2 regions of the Paenibacillus amylolyticus genome follow, and region 1 is predicted to be linked to the other one. Evidence: a T-box and tRNA genes for the amino acid it is inferred to sense, from the RefSeq annotation. Region 1 holds a T-box; the other holds one or more tRNA genes.
What was found. The T-box of region 1 lies ahead of V6668_RS23790 (valine--tRNA ligase). A T-box ahead of a tRNA ligase gene usually reads a tRNA of that ligase, here a tRNA-Val.
Positions count from the first base shown of each region.

Region 2: it encodes a tRNA-Val, which carries the amino acid that the T-box ahead of V6668_RS23790 (valine--tRNA ligase) is inferred to sense. The anticodon was not compared.

Region 1 covers NZ_CP145892.1:5,364,706-5,381,455, forward strand. The annotation lists gene V6668_RS23785 (bifunctional folylpolyglutamate synthase/dihydrofolate synthase) at 1-60, opposite strand, end outside; gene V6668_RS23790 (valine--tRNA ligase) at 139-2,805, opposite strand; T-box leader at 2,866-3,147, opposite strand; gene V6668_RS23795 (LysM peptidoglycan-binding domain-containing protein) at 3,303-4,886, opposite strand; gene V6668_RS23800 (RluA family pseudouridine synthase) at 5,253-6,161, opposite strand; gene hemL (glutamate-1-semialdehyde 2,1-aminomutase) at 6,158-7,462, opposite strand; gene hemB (porphobilinogen synthase) at 7,489-8,490, opposite strand; gene cobA (uroporphyrinogen-III C-methyltransferase) at 8,593-10,155, opposite strand; gene hemC (hydroxymethylbilane synthase) at 10,160-11,116, opposite strand; gene V6668_RS23825 (bifunctional precorrin-2 dehydrogenase/sirohydrochlorin ferrochelatase) at 11,119-11,769, opposite strand; gene ccsA (cytochrome c biogenesis protein CcsA) at 11,775-12,602, opposite strand; gene hemA (glutamyl-tRNA reductase) at 12,617-14,002, opposite strand; gene speD (adenosylmethionine decarboxylase) at 14,348-14,749, opposite strand; gene V6668_RS23845 (hypothetical protein) at 15,075-15,662, opposite strand; gene yihA (ribosome biogenesis GTP-binding protein YihA/YsxC) at 15,937-16,587, opposite strand; gene lon (endopeptidase La) at 16,744-16,750, opposite strand, start outside.
Region 2 covers NZ_CP145892.1:4,655,191-4,671,940, forward strand. The annotation lists gene V6668_RS20670 (recombinase family protein) at 1-1,238, opposite strand, end outside; tRNA gene V6668_RS20675 (tRNA-Val) at 1,436-1,507, opposite strand; gene V6668_RS20680 (hypothetical protein) at 1,711-1,968, shown strand; gene V6668_RS20685 (GNAT family N-acetyltransferase) at 2,207-2,650, shown strand; gene V6668_RS20690 (DUF3892 domain-containing protein) at 2,763-2,999, shown strand; gene V6668_RS20695 (hypothetical protein) at 3,075-3,356, opposite strand; gene V6668_RS20700 (hypothetical protein) at 3,340-3,561, opposite strand; gene V6668_RS20705 (DUF3889 domain-containing protein) at 3,755-4,075, opposite strand; gene V6668_RS20710 (hypothetical protein) at 4,132-4,440, opposite strand; gene V6668_RS20715 (manganese catalase family protein) at 4,702-5,604, shown strand; gene V6668_RS20720 (DUF6809 family protein) at 5,825-6,118, opposite strand; gene V6668_RS20725 (ribbon-helix-helix domain-containing protein) at 6,261-6,440, opposite strand; partial or broken gene V6668_RS20730 (DUF3626 domain-containing protein) at 6,628-6,891, opposite strand; gene V6668_RS20735 (hypothetical protein) at 6,944-7,273, opposite strand; gene V6668_RS20740 (ABC transporter ATP-binding protein) at 7,510-9,225, opposite strand; gene V6668_RS20745 (FecCD family ABC transporter permease) at 9,270-10,301, opposite strand; gene V6668_RS20750 (FecCD family ABC transporter permease) at 10,304-11,359, opposite strand; gene V6668_RS20755 (glycerophosphodiester phosphodiesterase) at 11,632-12,369, opposite strand; gene V6668_RS20760 (hypothetical protein) at 12,601-12,867, shown strand; gene V6668_RS20765 (hypothetical protein) at 13,086-13,214, opposite strand; gene V6668_RS20770 (TIGR00730 family Rossman fold protein) at 13,335-13,919, opposite strand; gene V6668_RS20775 (hypothetical protein) at 14,159-14,578, opposite strand; gene ung (uracil-DNA glycosylase) at 14,598-15,266, opposite strand; gene V6668_RS20785 (MalY/PatB family protein) at 15,507-16,727, opposite strand.

The sequences.
Region 1 (16,750 bases):
CACGGCCTCGTTGTACGTAAGTAAAGGAGCTGCTGCATCTGTCCCGTCTAATTCCGTCATCTGATTCACCTTCGGTCCCGAGTTTGAGTGAAAAAAGCGGCCGGATGGCATAATGGCTCTCCATCCGACCCACATATATTAACCTTTAAGTTCCTTGATTCGTGCAATCACTTTATCCCGTTTATCGGAATAATCTGCTTGTTTGGCGCGCTCTTCCTCAATAACTTTGGCAGGAGCTTTGGCTACAAAGCCTTCGTTCGCCAGCTTTTTCTCTACACGGAGAACTTCGCCCTCAAGGTTCTCCAACTCTTTCTCCAAACGAGCCACTTCCTGCTCGATATCAATAAGACCTGCGAGCGGCAAGTATAGTTCTGCCCCCGTAATGATCGCAGTCATTGCCTTATCCGGTGAGTTTAAATCCAGCCCACTATCGAACTCGGACGTATTACAGAAACGTTTGATGTAGTGACTGTTACGCGCAATGATGCTGGACGTCTCCGCACTATTTGCTTTGACCATCAGCTCGATCTTTTTGCTCATCGGCACGTTCACTTCTGCACGAATGTTTCGCACTGCACGAATGGTATCCATAAGCAGGTTCATCTCGGCAACAGCCTCTGGGTTCTCAAGAGCAGGATCATATACCGGCCATGATGCCAGCGTAATGGTCTCACCTTCATGCGGCAGATGCTGCCAGATTTCTTCGGAGATGTATGGCATAAACGGATGAATCAGGCGCATGGTTTGATCCAGCACATAAGCAAGCACGGATTGTGTTTTCTTCTTGGCAACCGGATCTTCCCCATAGAAGGACAGCTTAGCAAACTCGATGTACCAGTCACACAGGTCATCCCAGATAAAGTTATACAACACACGACCCGTTTCCCCAAATTCATACGCTTCGATTAGACGCGTAATATCGCGGGAAGTTTCGTTCAGACGGTGCAAAATCCAATAATCGGCTGTACCAAGCTCTCCGCTAATGTCACGTTCCTCATAGGTGAATCCTTCCAGATTCATCAATGCAAAGCGCGAAGCATTCCAGATCTTGTTGGCAAAGTTACGAGCCTGCTCCACTCGTTCCCAACGGAAACGCAGATCCTGACCTGGCGTGCTGCTGGTTGAGATCATGTAACGCATTGCATCTGCGCCGTATTTCTCAATCACATCCAGCGGATCTACACCGTTGCCCAGTGATTTGGACATTTTGCGTCCATCTGCATCACGAACAAGACCATGCATCAGCACATCCTTGAACGGAATCTCATCGGTGAATTCCAGTGCAGTGAAAATCATACGTGCAACCCAGAAATATATGATGTCATACCCTGTCACAAGTACACTTGTCGGATAATAACGTTTCAGGTCTTCCGTATCTTCCGGCCAGCCTAGTGTGGAGAATGGCCATAAGCCGGAGCTAAACCAAGTATCGAGTACGTCTTCGTCCTGTCTGAGCTTGCGTCCAGCATTCTCTGGCAGCGTTGTTGGATCTTCAGCAGATACGATGATTTCACCTGTTTCTTCATCATACCAAGCAGGTATACGATGTCCCCACCACAGTTGACGGGAAATACACCAGTCACGAACGTTCTCGATCCAGTTCAGATAGGTTTTCTCAAAACGATCTGGAACAAAATTAACCCCTTCGCCGCTCTGTTGTTTCTTAATCGCTCTCTCTGCAAGTGGCTTCATCTCAACGAACCACTGTGTAGACAGATATGGCTCAACAACAGCTCCGGTACGTTCACTGTGTCCAACCTGATGCGTGTGATCCTCAATGTTGATCAATACGCCCTGCTCTTTCAAGTCAGCAACAATCTGCTTGCGGCAGTCACTGCGATCCAGTCCCTGATACTTGCCTGCCTCAGCATTCATTGTGCCGCTCTCATCCATTACCGTAATCTGAGGCAGATCATGACGAAGACCTACTTCAAAGTCATTTGGATCATGCGCAGGTGTGATTTTAACTGCACCACTTCCAAACTCTTTATCCACATAATCATCAGCGATAATTGGAATTTCGCGTCCAATGATAGGCAGTACAAGTACTTTACCAATCATATCTGCATAACGCTCATCCTTCGGATGAACAGCAACCGCTGTATCACCCAGCATCGTTTCAGGACGCGTTGTTGCCACTGTAACGTAGCCACTTCCGTCTTTGAGCGGGTACCGCAGATGGTACAGGTGACCCTGAACCTCTTTATATTCAACCTCAATGTCGGACAGAGCTGTCCGGTTCACCGGGTCCCAGTTAATGATGCGTTTGCCTCGGTAAATAAGGCCTTTTTCATACAGTTGAACAAATACTTTACGAACCGCTTGGGACAGACCTTCATCCAGCGTAAAACGTTCACGTGAGTAATCAAGCGACAATCCCATTTTGCCCCATTGCTGACGAATGGTAGTGGCATATTGATCTTTCCAGTCCCATACCTTCTCCAGAAACTTCTCACGTCCCAGATCATAACGAGTCAGACCTTCTTCACGCAGCTTCTGCTCCACTTTGGTTTGGGTAGCAATACCTGCATGGTCGGAACCCGGAAGCCACAGTGCGTCATAACCTTGCATCCGTTTGGTGCGGATCAGAATATCCTGCAGTGTAAAATCAAGCGCATGCCCAATGTGCAGCATCCCGGTCACATTTGGGGGTGGAATTACAATCGTATACGGCTCGGCATCTTTACGTTGACCGGCTTTGAAATATCCACGTTCCATCCAGGTGGAGTACCATTTATCCTCTGCCGCCTTAGGATCGTAAGTGGTCGGCATTTCTGTTGTAGCTGATTTTTTTTCCTCAGACATGTGTCATTCCTCCGTTACTTCATCATCTTCGCCAAAAAAAACAAAAAAACCTTTCATCCATCAAAGGACGAAAGGTTAGCTTTCGCGGTACCACCTTTGTTTCACGCCTACAGCAAGATAGACTTCACCCTCTGTACATGACGTGACACTTCAAGCAGATAACGGCTGCTACCGGCCCATCCTACCTCAGAAATAAATGACGATAGATCTCATTCATCCCTTGTATTCAAACAGGCAACTCCCGGGCGACTTCGATCAGTTGGTTCCTGCGGAATCTCACAGCGTTGCAATTCCACTCTCTGAAAGGTCATACTGTCTACTACTCCCGTTCCACGTTGTTCTTCAAAAAACCTACACACATCATACCTTGCTCGTGCGCGATAGTCAACCTGACAACAGCGGATAAAGAGCGCTGGAATGCAGGTTTAGGACGAATCATGCAAAAACCCGCAATCCTCAAGGGGATCACGGGTCGTAACGAAGGCTTTAACTGAGGCTTAAGGGATGTACAATATCTGACCTTCTTCCACAACCTGCTCAGATAATCGGTTATACAACTGAAGTTCCCTCGTGCTCAATTGATATCGATCTGCAATAGCATCCAGTGTATCTTCTCGCTGAACAATGCAAAGTTTCACCTTGCGGAACGGGGTCTGGTCCACGATCGTTCCCAGGAACAGGTTCTTCCATTCCACATCATCAGCTGGATACGTTTCTTCCTGTACCACACCCGCAGGAACCTCATCGCCTCGCTCCACTTCAGCATCGCGTGCCGCTCTACCGGAGGATAACAAGGAAGAGATACCTACGCCCTCTTCTTGCCGTGGTGCGGATTCTTTTTTGCTGCCAAAAGCAACCTTCAGCTCCGGCTTGTCTTCCGTCTCAGCCACAGGTTCAGGAACAAATGCTTCGTTCTGTACGAACTCGTCTACCCCAGTCGCTTCAAAAGACGGTCGGTCTTCCTCAGGGTTGCCTGGTTCGGACGAAGCAAATACACCTTGCCAGTTCTCCGCCTGTGATTCGCCCGGGACATCGGCAACTGCCTGATTCTCCTGCTGAGGTACAGATCTCGCGGATTCGAAGTGCCATACCTCTGGTGCGTCCGGTACATCCGGTGATGCCAACTCATTAGATGATTGAGCAGTAGGCTCTGAGACTGCTTGATCTGCACTTCTCGAGTTCGCAGGCAATGCATCCACGGAAGGCTCGGACCAACCCGAAGACTCATCTTCCAGAGGCAACAATGGTTCCGACTCAGGGTAAGAAGCTAATCGATCTGCGGTCTCAGCCATAAATGACGAGATCGGAGAAGGTTCGCTGTATTGCTCATGAGATGCCAATTCATCTCCATTCGCTGTCAGAGATGCGGGATCTTCATTTGCATCAGGTTGTCTGTTTTCGTTAACGTACTCCGCACTTAGCTCCTCAGATTGAAGTGGCTCTGCGGATGACGCATTCGCATAATCCTGCTGCCATTCTTCGCTATTCCTTAATGTCTCTTCCCGTGTGGACAGGTCAGCGAATTCCGGAGCACCATATGCAAGTTCTGCTGCATTCGTAAGTCTCTCTTCCTCACTCCGCTGGAGCAGGTACTCTTGTGCAAATGTGTTGGGATCGCTACCTGCCTGTGCTGCTTCATCGGAACGGTTGGATTGCTGAGCATCAGGTGAATGAACAACTGTAAACTCATCTGCTGACCACACTTGTGGCTCTTCAACAGGAAAACCTTCGATACCTCGTAGCGACAACACGCCTGTAATGTTCAGACTGCGATTGGATAACAGATCCACGTCAAAATTTTCGATCTCGATGGAAATATCTTCAATCGATCTGACCCGGTTCAGCGGCACTGTGATCTCCACGGGAATGAAATGTTTGAGCTCCTCTGAAGCCTCATTTTCTCCTCTGTACGCACCTGTAAGTAAAAGATGCCCTCTTAATGTGGCATGATCATCCTGCCCTATGACTTGAATGCGTGGGTATAGTTCAATCTCCTCCAATTCCTCAATCGCAGGAACTCCCTCAGACAAATGAACGCGCTCATAAATATCGAACCGCAAACCATAAGGTTGATTCAACAAAGGTGGCGTCCTCCTTTCGGCATATGTTCACCATGATCCTTCTCATGGGACTGATCCATGGTCCAAATCCTTCGTTACCCCATCTATATGCCTTGAATGAGAGGAGCATGCCACCTTTTGAAAAACCTTGCTATATATGTTCAACTTATGGTTATTTACACTGTCACTCCAATGACAGAACAACCTTCTGATCGCTTTTATCCCCAGATTTTTTTCATTCCTTTTTATAAAGGGAAAACCCGGGGATAGCTTATGCTTCCGAAGCAGCTTTCTTTCAGAAAGCTTTTAGGCGAACGCTTTGCTTCTTCTGGTTGTTTCTGTCCTCTCTGTTTTCGTGTAAATAGTTAGTCGAACTTATATAGTGTATTAATAATTTTGACGCTCTCGCTCTGCCAATTGTGTGAAGTCGGATGGCCAAGGGTCGTTCACTTCAATCATCGCTCCGGTTAACGGATGACTAAACTTAAGCATCTCTCCGTGAAGTGCTTGTCGTCCAATGGCATCCGCTCTACCTCCATACAACGCATCACCAATAAGCGGATGTCCCGCGTAACTCAGGTGTACACGAATTTGGTGTGTGCGTCCTGTATCCAGCTTTAATCGTACAAGGGTTGCTCGTTCCCACACTTCGACGATCTCCACATGAGTAACAGCTTCCTGTCCACCTTCCGAGACACGCCTGCGCTGTTTGTGATGTCTATCCTTGCCAATCGGAGCATCAATTTTGTGGAGTTCAAGGGGGATTTGTCCACCTGCAATGGCTACATAATGGCGACCAATCTCTTTGCGACGCATCGCTTCATTCAGTTTGGCGAGGGCAAAAGCATTTTTGGCATACAGGACAGGTCCGGTTGTATCCTCGTCCAGTCGATGAACATGGCGTACGCTCGCCTGGATTCCGTTCATTTCATAATAAGAGGCAACCACATGATCCAGCGTGATGGCCTGATCGGCACGGCTTCCATCTGGATGCAGTTTCATACCTGCCGGTTTGTGCATAACCAGACAGAAATCGTCCTCATACAATACATCCACATCAGCCCAGCGTGGCTCGACATCGATTGGCTGGGACGCAAAAAGGGCCAGCCGAAGCCGGTCCCCTGCAAGTTGTATTCCTCGGTTTGCTTTCAACTGACGTAGCAATTTCTCCGGAAACTGAAGTTCAGACAATAGCCATTGCTCTGCAGCCATCGGTTTGTCCGAACTGCCTGTTACGGCTTTCCCTGGCATCAGCTCAAGCCATTCCCCGCGGCGTTTCCAACTTTTGATGGTCATAGCGATTGAAGAGCTTTACGATTCGCCTCAATCGTATCGTCAATATCCTGCTCTGTGTGCACACCAGAGACAAACATGCCTTCATATTGCGAAGGTGCAACACTTACACCTTGATCAATCATGGCCGCAAAATAACGACGGAATTGATCCAGATTGCTTTCTTTGGCAATATCATAATTGGTTACTGGAACGGCACTGAAGAATGGACAAACCATGGAACCCACACGGTTAATGGTTATCGCAATACCCGTCTCAGCTGCATTTTTCTCGAATCCGGCTTGCAAACGTGCAGACAATGTCTCCAGACGGTCATAGACCTCTGGTGTTAACAATTTGAGCGTGGTATATCCTGCTGCCATAGCCAACGGGTTCCCACTAAGTGTACCTGCCTGATAGATCGGTCCTGTTGGAGCAATCTGTTCCATCAGATCCCGACGACCACCATAAGCACCAACCGGGAGTCCGCCACCGATAACTTTACCCAGACAAGTCAGGTCAGGTGTAACCCCATATCGTCCCTGAGCACAGTTCAACCCTACGCGGAAACCGGTCATGACTTCGTCAAAAATAAGCAGGCTGCCATATTGGGTCGTCAAACTCCGCAGGCCTTCAAGGAAACCGGAAGCCGGAGGAACAACCCCCATGTTACCTGCCACAGGCTCCACAATAACAGCGGCCAGTTCTCCACCATAACGTTCAAAAGCAAGTCTCACGGACTCCAGATCGTTATAAGGCACCGTAATGGTATTCACAGCTACGCCTTCAGGCACGCCTGGACTATCTGGCAGACCCAGCGTTGCAACACCTGAGCCAGCCTTGATCAGCAAGCTGTCTGCATGTCCATGATATGATCCTTCAAACTTCAAAATTTTACTGCGTCCGGTTACCCCGCGTGCCAGTCGAATGGCACTCATCGTTGCTTCCGTGCCAGAATTAACCATCCGCACGATATCGATAGAAGGTACACGCTCACAGACCAGTTTTGCCATCTCGGTCTCCAGCAAGGTAGGCGCACCAAAGCTTGTTCCTTTGAGGGCTGTCTCACGCAAAGCTTCTACAACGTCAGGGTGTGCATGTCCCATAATGAGTGGGCCCCACGATCCCACATAGTCAATAAAAACATTGCCATCAATATCGTAGATTTTGGACCCTTCACCACGTTCTGCATAGATCGGAGTAAGTCCCACCGATTTGAATGCGCGTACAGGGCTGTTCACACCCCCGGGTATGTACTGCTTCGCTTCCTCAAACGCGCTGCGTGAGCGCTCATCATTGCGACGATTACCTTGTTGTGCAGTCATGAATATCCTCCTCAATGTAATTTATTTTATTTCTCAGCCAACCAGCGTGAAGCGTCTTTTCCGTAGTAGGTAATAATCATATCTGCACCTGCGCGTTTCATGCTGAGCAGGATTTCCATGGCAACTTTTTTCTCATCGATCCAGCCTTGAATCGCCGCTGCCTTCACCATGGCATACTCGCCACTTACATTATAGGCAACAAGCGGAAGATCAAATTGATCCTTAATCGTACGCATGACATCAAGATAGGACAGCGAAGGTTTAACCATTAGCATATCCGCTCCTTCGAGCACATCCGTCTCTGCTTCACGCAAGGCTTCACGCGCGTTCGCCGGGTCCATCTGATATGACTTGCGGTCTCCGAATTGTGGTGTGGAATCCGCAGCTTCACGGAATGGACCATAGAATGCGGATGCATATTTAACAGAGTAAGACATGATCGGAATGTGACTGAATCCATTCTCATCCAGTCCCGCGCGGATCGCTTGTACAAATCCATCCATCATGTTGGATGGTGCAATAATGTCCGCTCCTGCTTTGGCTTGAGACACTGCCGTTTGCACGAGCAGATCAAGTGATTCGTCATTTAACACATCTCCGCAGATGTGACCGTCAATCTCCACGGTGTGTACCATACCGCAGTGACCGTGATCCGTGAATTCACACAGACAAGTATCCGCAACAACCAGCAGTTCCGGGTACCAGGATTTGATCAATCTCGTCGCTTCCTGCACAATGCCATCTTCAGCGAAGCCAGATGAACCCACACTGTCCTTCGTCTCGGGAATACCAAACAATAACACGGCTGGAATTCCCAGCTCGGCAATTTCCGTTACTTCCTCCTGAAGACGATCCAGCGAGAAACGGAATACGCCAGGCATGGATTTAATTTCAGATTTCACATTTTCTCCATACGTCACATAGATCGGTTGAATAAAGTCGTCCACGGTTAGATGGGTCTCTCTAACCATATTGCGAATACCTGTGGATTGACGTAAACGGCGATGCCGTACAATTGGAAAACTCATACGAGTAAAACCTCCCTGAAAGTTAAATAGAGCAAAAAGGGAAGCGCGCTGGTATCCTATCGAATTCAGCACGCTTCATATGTTGACATGATTACATGTGTATTAATTTCGAAGAGCGCCTTCTTTGGTGCCTGTCCGTTTCCAGTCGCATAGCACTGTGATCAAGCTATCCATCGTTGCTTCCTCTGCCATCAGTGTAACCTTCAGTCCAGCGGCTTCTGCCGTTTTCGCTGTAACAGGTCCGATACACGCAACCTCCACATCTTTCAATAAAGGCAGTGGATCTTGTAATCCCATACGTTTCAACATACTCATGAAATTGGTAACCGTCGATGAACTTGTAAAGGTCACCGCATGAATACCACCTTCTTCAAGTAGCTTGAGTAGTTCGTCATCATCCTCACCAGCGAGGATCGTATCGTAGGTGATGGCTTCGGTGACCTGAAGTCCTCGTTCTCTCAACTGATCACGTAACCACGTACGTGCCAGATCACCGTGCGGAAGCAATACTCTCTGACCTTCCTTCAATTCGCTTTCAAAAGCCTCAAGCATGCCTTCGGCCTGGAAAGGACCTTTGACAACCTCTGCAACGATGCCATGTTTGCGCAAAGCGTCCGCTGTGGAAGGTCCTACGGCAGTAATTCTCGCTTGATGAATCGAGCGAATATCCTTGCCTTCCTGTTCCAGATGGCGGAAGAAAAACTCCACGCCGTTCACACTTGTGAAAAACACCCAGTCATAGGTATTTAAAGCACTGAAGGCGTCTTTGACACTTTGCTTGGCAGATTCACTGGATGGCATGACCGTCTCAATAACCGGAAACTCATACGGTTCGCCGCCGAGTTCCTCAATGCGATTCACCAGTTCACTCGCCTGACTGCGAGCACGGGTTACCAGAATTCGTTTGCCAAACAGCGGCAGCGCTTCTGCCCATTTCAACTGTTCCCGCTGATTGACGACATCTCCCACCACAATAACAGCTGGTGGTTGGAAATTGGCTTCGATCACTTTCGCTTCTATATCCTCAAGGGTACCTGTAAGGGTATCCTGTTCCGCTCGTGTTCCCCAACGAATTAGAGCTACCGGTGTTTGCGCTGGACGACCATGACGAATCAATTGTTCGCTGATATATCCAATTTTGGCAACCCCCATCATAAATACAAGTGTGCCCGTTGCATTCGTCACTTTATCCCAATGGATACTGCGATCAAGCTTGTCCGGACTCTCGTGCCCCGTAATAATAGAGATGGAAGATGCATAGTCACGGTGAGTCACAGGAATTCCGGCATACGCAGGTACACTTATTGCAGCGGTAACCCCAGGTACAATCTCAAACGGAATTCCGTTTTTGTGCAGCAAACCCGCCTCTTCGCCCACGCGTCCAAAGATAGTTGGATCGCCGCCCTTAAGCCGAACCACAACCTTGCCTTCAAGAGCCAAATCAACCAACAGTTGATTGATCTCTTCCTGTTTCATCGTATGCCGATCCGGGCGCTTGCCCACGTAAATCTTGACTGCGCCGGGTTTCATTTGTTTCAACAATCTCGGACTTGCCAAACGATCATAGACTACCGCATCGGCTTTCCCGATGGATTCCCACCCTTTTACCGTAATCAGCTTTGCATCCCCAGGACCTGCCCCTACCAAAAAGACCTTTCCCACCATGTCTTCATCCCCTAACTTCTGCCAGTATCTGCTCTGCTCCCCGTTCGATCAATCTCCAAGCCACTTCTTCTCCCAGACGAACCGGGTCCTTGCCGATCATAGCTTCCTTAAGAATCAGTCCACCATCCGGCGTGCCGACCATACCTGTTAATTGTAACGTGTTTTCACCATTCAGGGAATCTGCATCTTGCTGAGGCACCCACACCGCATGAGCACCGATCGGAACCTGGCAGCCCCCATTCAATACACTAAGAAAACGGCGTTCCGCCTGTACAGGAAATGCTGTCTCGGGGTCGTTATACAGCTGCAGCAAGTGCAACAGTTCCTCATCGTCTTCACGACATTCGATACCAAGCGCGCCTTGACCCACTGCCGGAAGGCAAGCTGTTTCCGTCAAGTACTCTGTGATCCGGTCTTCCCAGCCCATACGGTACAATCCTGCAGCTGCCAGAATAATCGCATCGAATCCTTCGGTCTCCAGCTTCCGCAAACGGGAATCAATATTGCCGCGAATCGATTCCAATTGCAAATCTGGACGATAGGCCTTTAATTGACTCGACCGGCGCAGACTGCTTGTTCCGACTCTAGCTCCTTCTGGCAGTTGATCCAGAGTAAGTCCACCATTGGAGATCAGCGCATCCCGTGGATCTGCACGACGAGGAATAGCACCATTGATTAATCCTTCGGGTAACTCGGAAGGCATATCTTTCATGCTATGCACAGCCATATCAATCGTACGATCAAGCATCGCCTGTTCAATCTCTTTGACAAACAGACCTTTGCCGCCCACTTTTGACAACGTTACATCCAGAATGAGATCTCCCTTGGTAACAATCTTATGTACTTCAAAGTCAAAAGCTAATCCTTCCCGCTCACAAATATCGCGTAAATCCTGAATGACATGGCCTGTCTGGGTTAGCGCAAGCGCGCTCTGTCTACTTCCAACTTTAATTGTACGCATATCTACACTTCCTCCTCATTACGGGATATCCAGTCCCCGATTTCTTCTTCGGTCCACCACCGAAAATGGCCTGTAAGAATATCTTCTAATATGTGCATTTCAGTTAATTGCCGAAGCAACGTACTTCTGAGACTTGAAGAAGATACGCGTGACTTCACCTCAGTCCTCATCTGGTGCAAAAACTCAAGGTACGTCTCATACTCATCACCGAACTGTCGTTCGAGTGTGGCACGTATCTCCGCAGCTGCTGCCGGTCCCGCTCCTGCTGTGGATATCGCTATGCTTAATCTTCCACGCCTTACCACGCTTGGCGTAATAAAGCTGCTGTGCTCCGAAGACATTGCGTTATTCACCAATATGCCCGCAGCCTCCGCATCCCGAACCACAGTTGAATTGACCTCTGAATGGTCAGTCGCTGCATATACGAGAAAGGCCCCCCGCAAATCTCCATTGCGGTAGGACCGGTCTATCCATTGAATTCGGGATTCATGATGCAGTTGTTTTAATATGGGAGTAAGCTCCGGACTAATGACCGTAATCTGTGCCTCAGCATGCAGCAACCCCTTAATTTTACGTTCGGCAACACGTCCACCACCAACCACGCAGCATTTCTTGCCTGAAGTATTCACAAATATCGGCGTGTAACGGTCCATCCCCTTCACTCTCCCGTCCAACGATGAAACGCTGAATACGCATTGGATAAAAAACTTATAATGACAAATCCGTACCCAATCAGTGTCCATCTTGCCATGATAATTGTAGAGAACTGTTTCCTTCTCTTGGATACGAAGTACCCCACATAGATGGCTATAGCAAGACCTGTCGCAATAACTTTGAGATCCAAGAGTAGAATCCAGCGTCTTTCAGCCACAATGGATAATACGGCAAGCATCACAGAAACGCCAAGGAGCGGTGTACCTATGAAATTAGCACCATCCATGTATTTGCCGATCACTTCCAGGCTTGGCATCCGTCGCATCGTATCATTCCACTTTTTTTTCTTCAACTTACGGTGCAGGAACAGATATAACATGGCAAATACCGTAGCAACGGTTAACGCCGCAAAACCAAGATTCGCCAAGGTAATATGCATAATGAGTAATCCATGTACCGTTTGCCAGTTATGCAGTGATATCTCTCCGGCCGTAAACCACAGTCGGTTTAATACCGTAACGGAAAAACCTACAACATTCAGCAACAAAATCACAAATTCGGAACGCTGGATGCGAGTCATGACGAGAGACATCAGCACAATACTGAATGAAAATATAAACAAAAAATCAAAGGTGGTATAGATGGGGAAATGGCCTTCAGTCCACATGCGCAATATGACATGCGTTACCTGCAGTCCCCAAACAACGACAAGAAACCCTGTGCCTGTCCGCTTCGCCCCCGCATTGCGTCGAATGCAGTCCGAGAAATAGAACAGTAGGCTCAGGGCATACATATAGATTAGAGCTTCATAAACTTGTTCAGCAAGGGTCAAGCTGCCCACCCGCCTTATACGCCTGCCGGAGCATAAGCCGGCACGGGGTCTTGCCGGTTTTCGTTAAGGTGAGCGGCTGGTTTCGCCAGAGCTGTAGCATCACTCTGACTCACTTTTTCAGCGGCCATCTCTACTGCATCTTCCAGAGCGAAAATCTGAGTAAACATGCGCAGAGCTTCATCACCTTGCTTCGTGCCTGCCATTTCCTTAATCCGATTAATCGGATCTGTCGTCATTTGGTTCACAATACTCTTGGTCAAACGACGAATGACTTTACGTTGATGTTCATCGAGCTCAGGCAGTTTATTAAACAGGCTATCCATCGTTTCTTCATGAATGGAGACACCTTTTTCCTGCAAAGCGCGAATAACGGGACGAACACCCAACGTTTTGAGCCAATGGTAATAATCCTCCATCTCAAGCTCAATCATTCTCTCAATCTTGGCAGCTTCAACCTTACGCATCTCCAGGTTGCTCTCCACGATTCCTTCCAGATCATCAATGTCATAGAGAAATACGTTGGATAATTCACCAATCGCCGGATCAATATCGCGTGGAACCGCAATATCAATCAGGAACAATGGACGAGATTGACGACGCTTCATGCTCTCTCGTACCACTGCTGCATCCATGACATAACGTTCAGCTCCAGTGGAACTAATCACAATATCAACTTCATTCAGTCGATCTAGTGCCTGTTCCATGGTACAAGGTGTCCCCCGGAACTTGGCTGCCAATTCTTCAGCTCTTGCGAGCGTACGATTCGCCACGATGACCTCTGATGCCCCGTTGGCATAGAGATGTTTCACGGTTAGTTCACTCATCTTGCCGGCACCCAAAATGAGCACCTTCTTGTCTGTGAACATGCCAAAAATCCTCTTACCGAGTTCAACAGCAGCATAACTGACAGATACGGCACTCTCCCCGATGGAAGTCTCCGAATGTGCCCGTTTGCCCAGCGTAACTGCCTGTTTGAACAGCATATTAAACCAGGTACCTGTTGATTTCTCTTCCTGCGCTTTAAGAAAAGCCTGTTTCACCTGTCCAAGAATCTGAGTCTCACCAATGACCATGGAATCTAGTCCGCAGATGACGCGGAACAAATGGCGCATGGCTTGATCATCTTCATATATATATAAGTGTTGCGTAAATTCTTCCCGTGGTACGTTAAACCATTGTTCCATGAATGTTCGAATAAAATAACCACACATGTGAAGACGGTCCACCACAACATACAACTCGGTACGGTTACATGTGGCTACGATTACACCTTCCAATACACTCTTGGTCAGCTTGAGCTGCTGCAGCGCTTCAGACAAATCCTTTTCTGCAAATGTGAATCGTTCCCTAACCTCTACAGGCGCCGTGCGATAATTCAAACCAACGACAACGATGTGCATTGCAAGTTCACCTGCCTAATAAATTTCCAATCAAAGTGCTTACTGCATATGTCTATCCATTTATGATTGACAAGGTTAATTATATCACACATCATAGCCATGACCGGGTCATTTTTATGAAATGTTTATGAAATCACCATGTTCATCATCATATGCACTGTCATTTATTGTAGTGTCTCACCAAAGTTCACCGTTATGCGTTAAAAAGTGTCGATTATGAATATTCATAACGATACGCATATTAAAACAAATAGCCATGGAATTATTCCATGACTATTAGAGTTTGGGAGGTTATGTGTCCATCCCGATATGTGAACATTTGTGTGTATGCAATATACTTTTTATTTAAACCCGTTCAATCTGGTTGTTCATGTCTGGTGTTTCAACTTGCAATTCGCCCAAACCACGTACCAACTTCTTTGCATACGTTTTTTCAGGCTTTAATACGGATACCAGATAGTCAATAGCAAGCTGTGGGTCTACAGTCTCCCCACAAGTGTAACAATCAATCGCTGCAAAACCTCTCTCAGGATACGTATGAATGGAGAGATGGCTCTCAGACAATAGTACAAGTACGGTCGCTCCCTGTGGATCAAACTGCTTGGACTGTACGGACATCACTGTCGCACCACATGCCTCCGCTGCTTCAACCATTTGGGCTTCCAGATACTCTGCATTGTTCAGTAGATTAAAGTCGACACCCCAAGTATCAACAGCAACGTGTCTTCCGAAAGTTGAATATTCCATCCTTCGGTTCCCCCTTCCTAGGAATAAAATGTTTGAAAAATTTCATCCGCTAGGACCTACGTCATTCACTTCCCGAGGGAAAAATCTCTCGCAACATATAATGTCCTGAGTGAATCCTGGTTCCTATATTGTTTTCAACGAGATTAAAAATAACATTGAATCAGAGTGAAATCAACCCTTTTCCAGAAGATTGTAAAATAAATATTTCCAATTCGGAATATTCGATCTCACATCAAAAAATTCCCCTGAAACCTCCACATTGGCGAGTGCCACTGCCCGGAAGATACAAGGGAATTCATTACGTTTATAAACATACAATTTTAAGTTAATAAGCTTCAAGCTCAAACAACCGTTTTTGATGACGAGCAAGGGTCTCATCAATCTGATGGAGTTGATCAGCAGTCGCATCTTTTCTAGTATCCAGCAGTGAATCAATCTCGGCATACACACGGTTGATTTCGCGTTCTACATCTCTGGCCTGGAACAGATGTTGCAATTCAAGCAACGTGTTTTTGTATTCATAGATCACTCGGGTGTTCTCCCCGGTCTTCTCCACAATTTTGCGGACAGTGCCTTGAGCATAAACATACGTCATGGTGAACCCTTTATAGATCCGATGAACGACCCCGTCACCCTTAAAAGTCACAAAGAGCTTCCGGACAACGTTGGTCAGATGCAGATTCACCAGGCGGCAAGATAATTCACAGATATAAAACCCTTCTATGCGGTCAAAGGGGAAATGCACTTCTTCTCCACTTACATCCCCCAGCACAACCTCCTGACAACCATTGTCCAACACCTTAACCCGGTGATGAAGCCTGCCGTCTTCTGTCATGCGCAAAAACTGATGCATCTGGGGTTCTGACAATTTCATAGTGGCCTTAACGTACTCTGTGGCTAACCGCTGAGCCATACAAATCCCTCAATTCTTTCCCGATTGTTTTGTCTTCCTGCACATGTAGCAGTCATCTCAAAATTCTTCAGGCCGGCATGGCCGGTAATTTTGGTACTGTTGGCAATATGCACCTATGCTCATTATACACTACCATAACGTTATTTTTCTCCAGACCCAGATGATGAATTCTCACGAAATCCCTTAAAAAACCGAATTAATCTGGATCTCATCAAAGATTCATTTAGCATGCTCACTTTCCTGCACTAAAACGGTATACTATCTCGGTTATCCGTTATTTACCGTTGGTTTCTTCCTCATCAGAAGCACCCTCTGCATCCAGCACTGGTGCATACTTATCTATGCGGGCATGGCGGGTAATGATGTCCCATAACTCTTCTTTCCCCAATCCCTCTTCGGATGAAAACGGCACAAACAAATCTCCTGAACGAAGACCCAGTGATTCCTTAATGACTTTGATATATTTGGCTCTGCGTGTTTTTGGAATCTTGTCCATCTTGGTTGCTACAACAACCAAAGGCAGTCCATTATGACGAAGCCATTCGTTCATCATCTTGTCCTCCTTGGACGGTTCATGTCTCATATCCACCATCTGCATAACCAGTTTCAATTCTTCGCGTCCCAACAAGTATTTCTCCATCATTTTGCCCCAGGCAAAGCGTTGCTCTTTGGAAACTTTAGCGTACCCATATCCCGGGAAATCGACGAAGTAGAGATCCTGATTAATTTTATAATAGTTGAGTTGCTGTGTCTTACCCGGTGTTGAGCTCGTCCGAGCCAAATTTTTACGATTGATCAATCGGTTGATCAGGGAAGATTTCCCCACATTGGAGCGTCCCGCCAAAGCAATCTCTGGCAGACCGTCCTCGGGGTATTGTTCAGGCCGAACGGCACTGATAATAAATTCAGATTGATTTACTTTCATATTGTATCTTTCCTCTCTTGAAAACCTGTGCTATGCATCACCTGTTGAAGGTATTATGCCATGGATTGTTCTATCATACCAAAAAAACCGTTCCAGCGGACGCCGAAGCCTCCGCAGAACGGTCTAATCTTCATACGAACCTTTCGGATACGTGGATTACAGG
Region 2 (16,750 bases), 710 kb from region 1:
GTTTTTATTTTTTCCTCTTCTTCATTAGAAACCTTCTTTTTTAATGATTCAATTTCTGATTGGAAATCTATTGTTCTGAGTTGACTTAAGTATACATCCACTCTTTCTAAGACTTGTCTCTCTACCTTCTTTGAAGAAAATGTTGCCTGTCCGTTACAATCCGTCTTTCCTTGCAATTTTCCACTACAACGGTAACTTTTATTCTGATTGTATCTGACTATTTCTCCATTAGCTGCTTTGTATTTATTTACAAATGTAGTCGTGGTCAATCTAGAATTACAACAACCGCATCTGGCTATTCCAGTTAAAAGTAAACTTCCTTTAGTACTTATGGGAATGGAATTTTCATTTCTTTTTGGATTCTTAGGGTTCTTTTTATCCCTTATATCCTGTACACTATTCCAATCCTCTTCTGAAACTATCATTAATTCAGGGATTGGTTTTGAAAATATATCGTCTCCTTTTTCTTTTCTGTATCTCATTACTCCTTTGTAAATTGGATTCTTAAGTATAACGTTTACAGTAGGAGCACCCCATTGTTTTGCTTTTCTTGTCGGAACATTTTTTTCGTTTAGAAGTTTAGCTATTCTTAATTGTCCGTAACCTTCTTCAAGCACTAGTCGGAATATTTCTTGTACGATCTTTGACTCTTCTTCGTGCTTGCACAGTTTTTGCAGTGCTTTTCCTTTTTTATTTACATTACCGGAATCAACACTTTTATACCCGTAGGGAATACCTCCTCCTCTAAAAATACCATCTTCGACCATCTGTATATGTTTTTCGTTGACTCGTTCAGAGGTCTTCCTACTTTCATCGCTTGACTGCCAAAATCTTAAGTAGTTGACCATCCGATCGGTGTATGCTTCAATTTTTTGCTGACCTTCTATTACAGACCACATTTCTACCCCTTTGTTTACAAACCACTCAAGTACAAAGGGAGTCTCATCATCTTTTCTTCCAAGCCTATCAAACATAAATACCAACAAGACATCGAATAAACCATTCTCTGCATCCTCTTTAGCCTTTTGGATAACATCACGCTTCGAGGCAGGTACTTTAAAACCTGATACCCCTTTTTCGGTATATTCCTTAACTAGCTTCCATCCCTCTTGTTTCTCTACCATCTTCCTGCATGCTCGTTGTTGCATTGGAATATCGTTCCCGTCCATCTGACCTTTTGTGGACACTCGATATAGTGCCGCAACACGCTTTATTTGTCCCATTCCATCAACCACCATATCTTTTTTCTGTATTATTTTTATCGATAGTCGTAACTACTTTAACTGCTTAATTTTATCCAAATTGTACCATTAAGTATATTTATTATCAACAAAAACCACCTACACATATTATTGGAGGTAGCCATATTATTATATAAAAAAACAACTCCTCTTGAGATATAATTCTCAAAAGAAGTTGCCTTTAATTTTACATATAGGACGAGTGGGGATCGAACCCACGACCCTTACCCTGTCAAGATAATGCTCTCCCGCTGAGCTATCGCCCTGTAATAATTAAGATGTATCCATTACTGTCATACTATTATCTTTAGCTGAGCTAACAGATCATGATATATAATTGTTTCCCAATCAAGTAACAGTATCATATCAAGTAACCGTGTTCATTGTCAATGATTTATTTGGTTATAATTCACCCGAAATGGTGCACAATAAAGGAAAGATTACCATTTCAACACGAGGTGAATTCCCTATGAGAAACATAACAAAACGGTCAAAATCTAATAAACATACATTCACCAAATGCTTCTTTCTCTTTGCTGGGCTTGTGATTCTCAATGCAACCGTTACTGGTTGCAGCTTGGAGAAGGATGAACATACGGTACAATTCCAACAATTACAACAGCCCAATGAAAATAGTGAGTCTCTGCCGGTCTGGCTGGACGTATACTCCAAATCTGTAATTCAAGATGTGTATTCTCCGCGAGGAAGCAGTGAAGTCTTGCCGTGAAGGTTAACAGGTGAATTACTCGTCTTCATCCCACTTGCGTGAGTATGCTTTCTTCGTAACGTAATACAACAGAGTAATCATTCCCGCCGACATTAGCAATGTAATTACCATGATGCCTGTCATTCCCATCACTACCCCCTCCTCTCCCAATATGTTCCAGACTTCACTATACAGGAAAAACATTTTTTTGTATAATTCAGTCTGATATGTCGCGCAAGAGCAGAAAGAAGGAATGGAATTGGCAGCTGAGATTAGTTATGTATCGACAGAAGAACAACTGGAGCAAGCCCTGGGGATTCGCCATCACGTGTTTGTGATCGAGCAGCAGGTGCCTGCCGAGATTGAGATTGATCAATATGATGTCATCAGTCCAGATGTGCATCATGTATTGTTAAGTACGGATGGCCAAGCTGTAGCCACAGGACGTCTGATCTATTACAGCAAGGATACGGCCAAAATGCAGCGGATCGCGGTGCTTGAGTCTCATCGTTCATTTGGCTATGGACGTGTGCTTCTGCTCGCGATGGAGGAGCTGGCACGTGAACTCGGCTTATCCTATTCTGTACTGGATGCGCAGTGTCAGGCACAGAAATTCTATGAAAAACTGGGTTATGAAGTGATTTCGGAAGAACCTTTTTATGATGCAGATATTCTGCATGTTCGTATGAGAAAGAGCCTGTAAAACCTCGACGTTGGAAGGTCTTATCAGCATATGGTGCATACTTCCGATGAATTCGGATAGGCTAATCAGGTAAGCAGATTCCTATCTCGTCATATAAGGAGAGTGTGACATCATGGATCAAACGACACGCGAGAGTTTCACAGCAGTACAGAAAAATGGTGACGGTGACCTGACAGCTTTTCAGACTTCAGCAGGACGCGTACTGGATTATCAGCAGGCACTTGCAGAAGTAAAAGCTGGTGCTATTGCCGGTGTGAATGTATTTAAAGGCAAGGATGGCGAAATGTACATTCGCGGAGATGCCGACGGTGACCCAACCAACAACCTGGACCAACTTCCCCATTTCTAAAATAGATGCACATGTCGTACATGTGACACAATAAGCGCCGATCCGGATATCCGGGTTGGCGTTTTCTTATTAGAATTAATAGTCCGTAAAATATTTTACGGAATCACCGGAAGGTTGGCTTTTGCGAATCGGCTGTTGTGCCTGTTCCCATGCCTGCAAAATCTGTATCCCTTCAAGACTAGATCGGTTCTCCCACGCGATGTGCCCGGTGCGTTCAAGCTCCAGCAATGAGTCATGAATGTAAGCTTTGCTTCGTCCCGTCTTGGTCTCCAGTTCATCCATACGCGGCAGCCTGCGCCGTTGTCCTGCATAGTTCACCATAATACGTAAAATCTTGCGTTCAAAGTCGTTCAGCATACTTCACCTCCCCATTCAGATCGGTAACAGGACGCCATGCCAGAATACCTTGCTCCAGAAATGTACGGGGCGAGCCTTCTTTTCCCGCTGATGCTCTAATCATCCCGCCACGTACACTGTTAATTCGAATCTGTCGCTGCGTAATCTGCCCTGCACGATCCATGTAGACAAGCTCCACCATCTGGCCAATATATTTCCCTAGCATAATCATCCCTCCGGTAAGAACGTTTGTTTGTATTTCATATTATATGCGAACATAAGTTCTTTATTCAATAGTAAAAAAAGGATTTTGTAAAATAAAAAAAACCAGACTTTCACCTTAATGATTAAGGCAGTCTGGTTCAACCCATAGTATAGCTAATATGAAAACATGGCTTGTAATGACCAAGTCCAGCGGATCAGTGTCGATCCGATTCGGAAAATTGTACTTTCTTTAATTGCTGTGTAGATGGATTAAAATCAACATTTACATAGACTGCGAATTGCTTGCCGTCTTTCGCACGAACCCATAGCTTGAACTGTTCCCGTGATTGATCTGCTGTTAGAGAGGTGCGACCGATATGCTTATAGTCCAAAATATCCACATTATACTTGGTCTGTGTTTCTTTGACCGCAATAATTCCCCACTTCGCATAATCAGGGATGGCGGCACCTGTGCCTGATGTAATTCCGGCTAAACTCAGAACTACCGACATGACGGTAACGATGAGCATTCTCATTTCACTCACTCCTTGGGACAATATGTTTCTGTTATATTGCCCGTCCGGGTTTCATTTTACACGAATAAACGAAAGATCCAGGCCAATGGCCGTAGGGAAAAAGGAACCACATGAACAAGCCGGTCAAACGAATCAGGAGGCTCCGTCCGGAAACTCATTCCCCAGTCACCCGAGAAAAAGTGTTGTTGTGTCTTCGGCTCCTCAGGACGTTCCAACCCGTATTTCTTTTCAAGCCTTTGCCTCGTTTGTTCATCCACCTGAACCTCATTCGTAATGACATATGCTGTGGCAGGCTCGCTGCTTATGTACATCTGAATCATTAGAAACATCACAATCCCAACTATTTGTATCCAACGCTTGTTCATCTCTTACTCCTTTATGGATTCATGACTCTCTTCTCTTGTACGTGAAGACTCGTTTGAATGTTTGATTATACATAAATTTGACCGTATTGGAAATAACAAATGGGAGAAGAGTTGGGGCATGCGTTATGCGATGCTTAAGTCCCATTTCGTTGATTTTTTGTTTAAAAAACCCAATAGACGTGTAATAGGCCATGACAGAGTGACTTCACGATCTAAAACTCTACACGATCTGCAATACCAATATGAGGAGGTTACACCCGAATGTTCAAACGCTTGGATGAAATCCTGATTGAGATTCCCAATGTTGAGAAGCCAGATCCGAATGCTGCGGCAGCTATACAAGAATTACTCGGCGGCAAATTCGGAGAAATGTCAACGTTGAACAACTACCTCTATCAATCATTTAATTTTCGATCCAAAGAAAAGCTGAAGCCCTTCTATGACCTCGTCATGAGTATTACCGCCGAAGAATTGGGTCATGTTGAGCTCGTGTCTCATGGCATTAACAAATGCCTCCGAGGTTCCACCGAGTACAAAGAACCCGACGATACACCGCTAGGTTCCGTGAAAGATGCTCGTCTGTCGTATCACTATCTGGCAGGTGCACAAGGCGCAATGCCTTTTGACTCTATGGGTAATCCATGGACGGGAGCAAACGTCTTCAATAGCGGCAATCTGGTCGAGGATCTGCTGCATAACTTCTTTCTTGAATGTGGCGCTCGTACCCATAAAATGAAAGTATATGAGATGACGGATCACCCGGCAGCCCGGGAAGTGGTTGGTTTCCTGCTGGTACGTGGCGGCGTGCATGTTGTAGCATATGCAAAAGCACTTGAGATTGCAACTGGCGTAAATGTGACCAAGCTGGTTCCTATCCCTTCACTGAACAACAAAGCCTTCAACGAGGCTCGCAAATATGAAGAAAAAGGGGTACACACCAAGCTGTATACCTATAGTGATAAAGATTTCAATACGATTGGACAGATCTGGAAAGGAACTCACCCCGAAGATGGACAACCTCTTGAAGTCATCCAAGGGATACCTGAAGGATTCCCAATTCCAGAAGCTCCCGCGGCCGAGGAAGAATTTGCACCGGGCATATCGCAAGAAGACTTTAAGGAAATTGCACGTCGTCTGAAGATGGCAGGGAATATTGCGGATTAAGAAACAATTTGTTTAACAATTTCTTTCCCTATATATATTGTTAACTCTATGTTTAAGTGAAGCCCTCGAACCCTGCTGCTGAATGCAGAGAGGATTTGAGGGCTTTGTTATAATCAATTTTTGATACCATTTTATGATGCAAAATAAGTATTTTGTATGCCGTCATTTTCTGAGAATTTAGCTGTAAAAGTAAACCGGATCTCTGCTCACATCGTTAAACTTAGTTAAACTCCAACACCGATTCCTCCCGCTGACTCATGACTTCAATTAGCATGTTGGCACCCAGACGAAAACCTTGTGCAAACGCTGCTTCCGTATTCATGCCCTCACATCTGCCACACAAGTCAAATAACTGTTCAAGCTCACGGAATTCTTCCTCGCTCAATCGATTCTTCCACTGCTCTGTCAGAGCTGCAATCTGCCGTCCTAACGCTTGGTATTCAGGATGTGTCGGCATCATCATCTCATCCGGTCGAAGTCGTCCATTATATAATGCTTCTAATATCGAATTCATGTGCATCCTCCTGTATATCAAATCGCACCTCACTTGAATGAACGTTCTGCACATGGTAGGATATTTATGCAGTCGCTCATTTAAGTGATTGCGGGATAGGAAGCAGCGGTGTTCTTCGTGGGACTTACGCTGCTTCCTTTTTTCATTTTTGGAGTTCGTCGTAAATCTTCTCTATCCCTTTGCGAACGATGTCTGATCGGTTCGTATTCAGCTTCTCAGCCGAAATATCGAGCTTGTTCATAATTTCCTCGTCAACACGTATCTCAATCGTTCTGCTTTTGGGTTTGTCAGATTTAGGCCGCCCCATCTTTTTGGCGGACATTTGCTTCACCTCTTTTTTTGTCCTGACAATAATATATTATTGTCAGGACAAAAAGTCAATGCATTTGTAAAACATACGTTCGTTTTTGTGACAGCAGATTCATAGATAAATGTATAGTCTGTAATCCGTTTGAATGATAAAAAACAACCTTGAACGGCTAGGCGCTCAAGGTCGTTAGAGTACTATTTCACTCTTCCATTGGCTTTCCATATCTCACCAAGACATGCCAGAGTAATTTTAATTCTTGTAGAGCTTCTTTGTAGGTTCCTCTATCGCTCCAATGGCTTGGGTTTCGTTTCAATTCCATAACCGCAGAACCAATGATATTTGCATCAATAAAATCACTGTTTACAATTCTCTTGGCTAGTGAAGGCATCGAAGGACCTCGAAAATCCATTGGAACGTCATCAACTAATAGTGTAAAGCCCATGTGCCAATGGAGATCAACAGCTGTCAGCTCACCCTTAACTTTCTGACGGGCTCAACACGATCAACCCAAATATTCACTTCTTTATATCCCTTTTGTACACGTACCTTCCCCATACCACCAACGCCGCACACAACAAGATCACACAATAAGCCCATACAAAAAACATGGCAAGCCCCAACCCGATGTTGGCATCCAGGCGCTTATCAAAGATCTCTGTGTATAGCGAAAAACCGAGTGGCACGGCGCCAACAACGAAAAGTCCAATGGACCATCCACCCCCTAGTCGGAAACCGGACCCCGCACGAGTACTGGAAAGTTTGCGAATCCCTTGAGTCAGTAGCCACCAAATCAGAATAAATAATAGACAGGTTATAAGAATTTTCAGCATATCGTTCAACTGCATATCGTGTACCTCCTATATCTTGCAAGATGATGAACATATCTTACACGTTAAGTGTTCTCTTTACTATATTACCCGTTTCCACATCCATGATCACAGGCAGATATGAGCACAGTACCCCTGACCCACAATTGATCATGAAAAAGAAAAAAACGCCAACGTCCTGACTCCTTCCAAGTCAAGAACGATGGCGTTACTTCTCGTATTTACATTGTTACATCCACATAGGATAGGATAGGTTACGCGCCAAACTGCGCATAGTGAAGGCGGCTGTACACCCCACCTGCTGCGAGTAATTCTTCATGACGTCCCTGCTCCGTAATGCCTTGTTCAGCAACGACAATAATGCGGTCTGCATTTTTGATCGTAGCCAATCGGTGAGCAATAACCAGTGTGGTCCGGCCCTCGGACAGTTCAGCAAGGGATTGCTGAATCGCCGCTTCCGTTTCTGTATCCAGCGCGGATGTGGCTTCGTCCAGGATCAGAATTGGTGGGTTTTTCAGGAACATACGGGCAATAGACAAACGCTGTTTCTGTCCACCGGACAGCTTCACACCGCGTTCACCAATTAACGTATCCAATCCTTCCGGCATGGATTGAATCAAAGGTTCCATCTGGGCACGTCTAGCGGCCATCCAGATTTCTTCTTCGGATGCATCCAGCTTACCGTAGGCAATGTTCTCCCGAATGCTTCCATCGAAGAGGAACACGTCCTGTTGTACAATTCCGATATGACTACGCAACGAGTCTAGTGTCATATCCTGTATCTCCTGCCCATCAATCGTGATGCGACCTTCCAACACATCATAGAACCGCGGCAGCAGACTGCATAGCGTTGTTTTACCTGCCCCCGATGGACCGACAAGCGCTACAGTTTCACCTGCACGTACGTTTAGATCGATACCTTTGAGCACAGGTTCCTGATCGGAATAACCAAAGGTCACTTGCTCATAACGGATATCTCCACGCAAATGGGATACCGTAACGGCTCCTGGACGATCTTCCACATCCGGTTCCATATCAAGCAACTCCGTATAACGTTTGAAGCCTGCAATCCCTTTTGGATACGTCTCAATAACCGAGTTGATCTTCTGGATCGGTGTCAGGAATACATTGGACAACATAATAAATGCAATGAACTGACCGTAGGTCATACTGCCTTGAATGACAAACCACGTTCCGCATACCAGGACAAAGAGGGATACCAGCTTCATCAGCATATAACTGACAGAGGAGTTCCAGGCCATGATTTTGTATGCGATTAGTTTGGTCTGACGGAAACGACCGTTGTTCACAGCGAATTGTGCTTTTTCATGCTCTTCATTAGCAAAAGCCTGAACAACACGGATACCTGTGATATTGTTCTCTACGCGAGCGTTGAAGTCCGCAATATCTCCGAACATTCGGCTGAATGCCTTGGACATTTTGCTACCAAAGTAGAGTGACAGATAAATAATCAGCGGTACGATGATAAAGGTTAACACCGCCAGATTCCCGTTAATGCTCATCATGATGCTGAATGCACCAATTAGCGTCATGACCGCGATAAATACATCCTCCGGACCATGATGGGCAATCTCACCGATATCCATCAGATCGTTAGTCATACGGGACACGAGGTGTCCTGTTTTTGTATTATCGAAGAAACGGAACGATAACTTCTGCACATGATTGAACAGACTTTTACGCATATCCGTCTCGATGTTAATACCGAGCTTGTGTCCCCAATAGGTAACCACGAAGTTGAGAAATGAATTCAATAAGTAGATGCCGAGCAATGCCAGACACGCCCATAGAATCCAGTCCCAGCGGCCGCCTGGCAGCAGATCATCGACTACCCGGTTGACTGCCAGTGGAAAAGCCAGCTCCAGCAGGGCGACTAAAATCGCACAACTGAAGTCAAGAATAAAGAGCTTTTTGTAAGGCCTATAATAGGCAAAGAAACGGCGAAGCATGGACTGAAGTCCTCCTTATGCAACCACACAATGGTGATTACGTTTTATTTCGTCTTGCTTAAGAGGTACAGGAAGTATGGCGCACCAATAATGGCAACCAGGATCCCCGCAGGAATCTCCGAAGGCTGCAGGATGACACGACCCAGCGTATCTGCAACCAGTACAAGCAATGAACCGATCAGTGCAGATGCGGGTAACAGGAATTGATGTTTTGGACCCACCAGACGACGTGCCAAATGCGGTCCGATTAGACCAACAAAACCGATCCCCCCACTCACAGATACACATGAGCCGGCAAGTCCTACAGCAGCCGCAAGCAAAATCAGTCGCTCACGCTCAACCGGAGTCCCGAGTCCACTTGCAGTCTGGTCACCCAGATTCAACACGTTCAGTACACGCGCCTTATACAGGACAAGCGGTACAAGAATGATCAGAAACGGTAGCAATGCCGTTACAAATTTCCAGTTCGAACCCCAGATGCTGCCTGCCATCCAGGTAGCTACAAATTGATACTTTTCCGGACTAAGCCGTAACGTAAGCACGATCATGGCAGAACTGATTCCCGCCGCTACCCCGATCCCCGTAAGTAACATACGAGTAGGCATAATGCCCTCTCCTTTTTTGTAAGAGAGAACGTAGATCAGAAATGCAGCAAAACCCGAACCGATCAGGGCCAGAATTGGCAAAAGAAATACCGGCGCTGCTGTCGTTGTCGGGAAAAAGGAAACAAATAACATGACGACCAGACCAGCACCTGCATTAATCCCCAGGATCCCCGGATCTGCCAACGCATTCCGAGATACTCCCTGCAAAATACAACCAGATAACGCAAGTCCGGCCCCGACCAGCACCGAAATCACAATACGTGGCAGACGGAATTCAAACAGGATCAATTCCTGTTTCGCCGTGCCTCCACCAAACAGGGTTCGCAACACCTCAAGCGGCGAAAGCTTGGTAAAACCTGTGTTCATGCTCACCACAAAAGCCGTAATAATTAATAGGGCAAGCACAATGAGGACAATCGTACTCTTGGTTCTCTTCTTGCGCTCTGCTCCAACTATTGTTGAGGATTCCATCGTTACAGAGTCCTCCTTTCTTTACGCGCCAGATACAGGAAGAATGGTACCCCGATGAGGGCAACCAAAGCGCCAATTGGCGTCTCGTACGGCGGGTTAATCATACGTGCAGCCAGATCCGCAAATACAAGCAACAGACTGCCCATCACAGCGGAACATGGAATAATCCAGCGATAATCGACCCCAACCAGCTTCCGCGTGAGATGGGGAATAATGAGTCCGACAAAACCGACCGCACCCACCACGGACACAGCTGTACCCGCGAGAATCAGTACAACAATCAGGCCTATGAGCTTGATCAGCCCAGTACGTTGCCCCAAGCCCACCGCAATATCTTCTCCGAGACTAAGCAGAGTAATGGAACGGGAGATGAGAAGACCTGCAATCAGTGCCGCGAGTACCCAGGGGAACATGACCTCAAGTTGAGACCACTTCGTTCCGGCTACACCACCAGCTGTCCAGAAAGCCAAATCTTGTCCAATCCTGAAATACAATGCAATCCCTTCACTGAGTGCCGACAACATCGCTGATACAGCCGCACCTGCAAGAACAAGGCGTAGTGGCGTAAGACCCGATTTGGAAGCTGCACCAAAACCATACACCAACAGGACACCAAGCCCTGCTCCAAGGAAGGAATACATGATGATATACATAAATGGCAAGCCAGGGAAGAAGGCAAAACAAACTGCAAGTGCAAATCCAGCTCCTGCATTTAACCCAAGCAGACCTGAATCGGCCAGCGGGTTACGAGTCATGCCCTGCATGATCGCACCAGCTACAGCGAAACATGCACCTACCATTGCTCCTCCAAGGATACGTGGTAATCGAATCTCCCATATGATCTGATGTGGAGTCAACTCAGGATTGAAATCAAAGATAGCCTTCCAGACTACACTAAGCTTAATATCAGCAGCGCCAAAAGAAATGGACAACGCCATACCCAGAGCGAGTAGCAAAACTCCCCCTGTAAGAATAAGTGTGGCCGCCCACGGACGAGTGTGTATCTTCGCTGTGGGTGAATCCGGATTATGTTTTTCTGGTGAAGCTTGTGAACTCATACGCGCCCACCCTCGTTATGAGTGGAGCTGCTCAAACCTATGTACATAACAATCACCTCTCTATAAATACCGAACTTTAATGATATTGATTCTCATTCCCATAGACCATTGTAAGTGAATCCACCGGCTCTGGCAATGGACAAATAGGACATGTTTATTGCATATATGAATATTTGCACACAATTTCACACGCAAAAAGGCTGCGCAAGAGCCAAAAAGCTCGAACACAGCCTTATCATTGCATATGTAGAACATGTAAAATACAGACTCGTTTAACGGGCATGTACCGTAAGTAAGGATGCCAGGACATCCGGAACATCGGTAATAATCCCTTGCACACCCATATCAATCATGGCCTGCATCTCGGCAGGATCATTCACCGTAAATGGATAGGTAACAACGCCATGTGCCAGTGCAGCAGCAACATCTTCTTGTGTGACTGCCAGCTTGTAGGGATGAAGGCCGGTAGCTTCGAGTTTGGCGGCATAATCATAGGGACGATATAACTTTTCCATATATAGAAGTGCTGTACGAATCTCCGGGGCAAGACGTTTACATCTCACGAGCGAAGCATGATTGAAGCTCGACAGCACAACCTGTTGCTCCAGATTCCAATCCCGGATCGCCTGTATGACCTTCTCTTCCATCCCTTTATAACTCACAATACCATTTTTCAATTCCAGATTAAGCAGTGTTCCTTTCCCCTGTACCAGCTTGAATAATTCCTCCAGAGAAGGAATACGTTCCCCAGTAAAATCAGCATGGAACCAGGACCCCGCATCCCGTGTGCGCAATTGATCGTAAGTCGTATCCTTAACCCAGCCTTCTGCGCCGCCAGTTCGGCTTAACGTCTCATCATGAATCAGTACCAGTCTGCCATCACTCGTCATCTGCACATCGGTCTCAATGCCTGTCGCTCCAAGCTCCAGACTCCGTTCAAAAGCGCTCATCGTATTCTCCGGGCATACGGCAGATGCACCACGGTGGGCAATAATCTCCATGTTCCTCATTCCAGCGCCTCCTGTGTTCAAGCTTCACTCTATGATCATCACTATAAACACGGTTTGTTAGACCTGTATTAACAGAACGTATAATCGGTTGCCTGCTTCGCTAATACTAGCGACCGGGCCCAACATCTAACGGGCTGGGGATTCACTCATTTTTGCGAACTCAATCTGAAAATCGACATAACATAGTATGAACGATGGAAGCACTGAACTCCGTTATAAGGAGGTTGACTATTGAATACCTCAAAGAAAAAATCGATACCTACGCGTCCTCACACATCCCAGTTACAGTCGGCTTCCAGGCTTTCCAGATCATCTGTCCATATCAAAAACAAATCCGGCAAGACGGCTAATCAGCGTTCTCTTAACTCCAGTTCACCCAACACACTGGATCAGCTGGCTATTGTTGCAGCAATACTCTCCTTAATTGCAGCCGCCATCGGGCTATATATCGCCTGGAAATCGTTAAGTAATCCGGATCAAACTGCTGTTGTGGTGTAAGCTGCTTGTTGCGCAGCTAATGGCTCAGGAGGCTCTCTCCTGCTTCTGACCTTATTCAGGGGCAGGTTTTTGCTTTTTCAATTACTCAACGTATGCTGGAAACGTCAAAAAACCGTTCCCCTGAAACGCCGGCATATACCGGCGTCTCTTTGGAAAGGTCATTTTTTATTCGGGCGCTGCCTCTGCAGCTTAATCCCCGTCCCGGGATACTGACCGAATTACAGAATGAATGTGCGAGAGATAATAACCAACAGAATGAACAATACCAGAATCGCACCTGTTGATGTCCATGCTCCACCACCGAAGCCTCCGCAATATCCGTAACCTGTACCTTTGAGTTCGCTCATCAGTGACACTCCCCTCTTCATCGAAGTACACTATAGACTATGTCCGATAACGCAACTTGCTTGGGCAGATCGAAAATTCTCCCGAGGAACGAGTAGATTCAGGCCCGTCTTCTTATGCACTCATTTCCCGTTGAGTTGTGACCACTTCTGAGTCAGCTCTGCAGGAATATAGGATGACATTTGTTTGAGCAGTTCAGCCGGATCAGCTTCCAAACTCCATAGACTGAGATGCGAGGTGTTGGAGAATCCTTCCTGTACGCTATGTTCTACCATCTTCATCAGCGGTCCATAATATCCGTTGACATTTAATAAGCCAACAGGCTTACGATGAATACCGATCTGTGCCCAGCACAGTACCTCAAATAGTTCTTCAAATGTACCCATACCTCCGGGAAGTGCAATGAATCCATCGGATAATTCAGCCATCGTTGCCTTCCGTTCATGCATGGTTCCCACTTCAATCAGTTGTGTGAGCCCTCCATGAACAACCTCGCCCCGGAACAATCCGGTAGGCATAACCCCGATTACCTCTCCCCCTTGCTCAAGAGCAGCATCGGCTACTGCACCCATCAAGCCCATGCAAGAACCACCATAGACCAGTGCATAACCACTATCAGCAATCTGTTTGCCCAGTTGAACAGCCTTCTCTGTATAATCGGGGTGATTTCCCGGATTGGAGCCTGCAAAAACAGCTATACGTTTCATTGGGTTTCACTCCTTCTCATGATCTATTTTAATAATATATAACATGAATGTTATGGGTATGTACAACGTACAACAGGTTAACAGAACCAATGGGCAAAAAAATACCCGACCGTTTGCAGCCGGCCGGGCTCCCATTTCAATACACATCAATTTAGAAGGGGTTGTTATTACCTAATATACAGACCGAACATTAAATCCGTATGATCTTTGCATGAAATGAATATTAAATCTTCGTATAACTAACGTATCCCACGGCGTGAACGTACGACAAACATATGCTTGTCTTTACGAAGAACCCGACCATCTGCAAGTTCAACCTGATCCTCGTCATGACGCAGAATCGTCGTGGATAATGCTACAATCTTGGCCCGGCGCCAGATCATCACCTGTGACTTGAAATAGATCGCATTTTCGAACTGAATCGCCTTTTTCATCACATATCCAACCTTGTGCACTTCAGAACGTGCTTTCTTTAAGGGAAGACTCTCTTCGGGAAGAGGTCTGATCATTGCGATATTGTCAAACGATACCTTAATCCGTTTCGGTCCGATCCGTACACATTCCGCTTCTTCATCCCACTCGACCAGCGTTCCCTTTAATGGCTCCCGTATGCCTGTTGCACGATATACCGCTACTTTTCGTCCTATCCAATGTCGCAATGTTCTCACCTCCATCTGTCTAGTTTTCAGGTATCTTCCAATCGATCGGTTCAATACCTTTGGAGGTCAAGAAATCATTGGCTTTGGAAAAGGGACGACTGCCGAGGAATCCACGATGCGCAGCCAGCGGACTGGGATGTGTAGACTCCAGTACCAGGTGCTTGTCCCTGTTAATAAAAGCACCTTTCTTCTGGGCATGACTGCCCCATAGCATATATACCATTGGCTCTGAACGTTCATTCAGCGCACGAATGACAGCATCCGTAAACGTCTGCCAGCCCAATGCCTGATGGGAGTTTGGCTGACCTTCACGGACCGTCAGAACGGCATTTAATAGCAAGACTCCCTGCTGCGCCCAATGAACCAGAGATCCATGATTCGGAATGGGCAGGTCCAGATCGGCCTGAAGTTCCTTATATATATTTTTCAGAGAAGGCGGTACACGTACCCCCGGTCTAACCGAAAAACTTAATCCATGAGCTTGTCCCGCTCCGTGATAAGGGTCCTGTCCAATAATAACGGCCTTAACCTGATGATATGGCGTCAGCTTCAGTGCGGAGAACAGGTCTTCTTTGGGCGGAAAGACCGTCTGCGTTTTGTACTCGGCGGCGAGAGTGTAACGAATCTTGTTAAAATAGTCGGCTTCCGTCTCTTCCTGAAGCACCTTGTCCCAATCGTTTCCAAACATATGTATAGGCTCCTTTCCCCTGATGAATACAGTTTCGTTCAGCCCAACCACTGGGCTCTTCCTTCTGAGAGCCGCATGTCATGCAACTCATAGACTATCCACCATTTTAACATAACCGGGGACAGCAGACCAGAATTGCGCATCAGGTATAAGTCCACCTCAAAAAAAATCGTATTCTTGCTACATTCCGTATACTCATACAAAAAAGTCACCTCGCTATTGCGTGGTGACTTGATGACTTTATACTTGAACGGGCACCTCTTCGACTACATTCACAAGCACACTACTGATTCTTCGTAACCCTTCCTGAAGGACAGAACGCGGACAAGCCAGATTCAACCGAATACAACCCTCACCATTGGCTACAAACATATGACCATCTTCCAGCAACACACCCGCTTGCTCCGCGAAGAATAAAGGTAGACTTACATGCTCGGGAGCATATGCCGAAATATCGATCCAGGCCAGATACGTGGCTTCCGGGATGTGAAAAACAGCCCGTGGCAGATGCTGCTTCACATACTGTTCTACGCAGGCAAAATTGGCGTCGAGATACCCTTTTAATTGTTTCAGCCATTCATCACCCGTTTCGTAAGCCGCTTGCGTGGCAGCGATGCTCAGTGGGTTTTTGAAACCATAGTGGCGTGCCTGCCAGATGTCTCGAAGTGCCTTATTTGGAATGATGACATTGGAGAACATCAGACCAGCCATGTTGAATGTTTTGCTCGGAGACATACATGTAATGATTCGATCCGTATCCGGGAACAGCTTGGCGAGTGGGGTATGTCTCTTGCCCGTCCGCAGCAGATCACAGTGAATTTCATCCGAAATAACCCATACGTTGTTCCGCAGGCAGATCTCACCCACACGTTGTAACTCTTCCGTTGTCCAGACACGTCCAGATGGATTATGCGGGTTGCAGAAAATACATACCCTTACCTTCTCATCCTTCGCCTTGGCTTCAAAATCCTCATAATCAATCGAGTAACGTCCCTGCTCATTGAGCATATCCGAACATACCAGTTCAAGATTGTTATGCTCCGCAGCTGACTTGAAGAAACCATAAGACGGGGTCACGATCAGTACTTTCTCATCCGACTGACAGATATATTCCACCAGTTCATACAAAGCGGGAATGATCCCGTTTGAGGTCTCCAAATGCTCCTTCGGGAAGGACCAGTCATAGTATCTTTTCATCCAGTTCGAGACAGCTTCGTAATACGCCGGATCAAACACCTGGGAGTAACCCATGATTCTACGGTCCAGACGCTCCTTAACTGCATCCAGAATCTCGGGAGGTGTGGCGAACTCCATATCTGCAATCCACATGCGAATAAATTCTTCATCTTTGAATGGAAAAGTCATGTCCTCTGTGGCGTTAAAAATATATTGACGGAAACCATCCGTATTCATGGCATTTGTTCCTGTGCGGTCGATAATCTCATCAAAGTTATATTTCATAGCTTCTGCTCCTCTATCTGCTT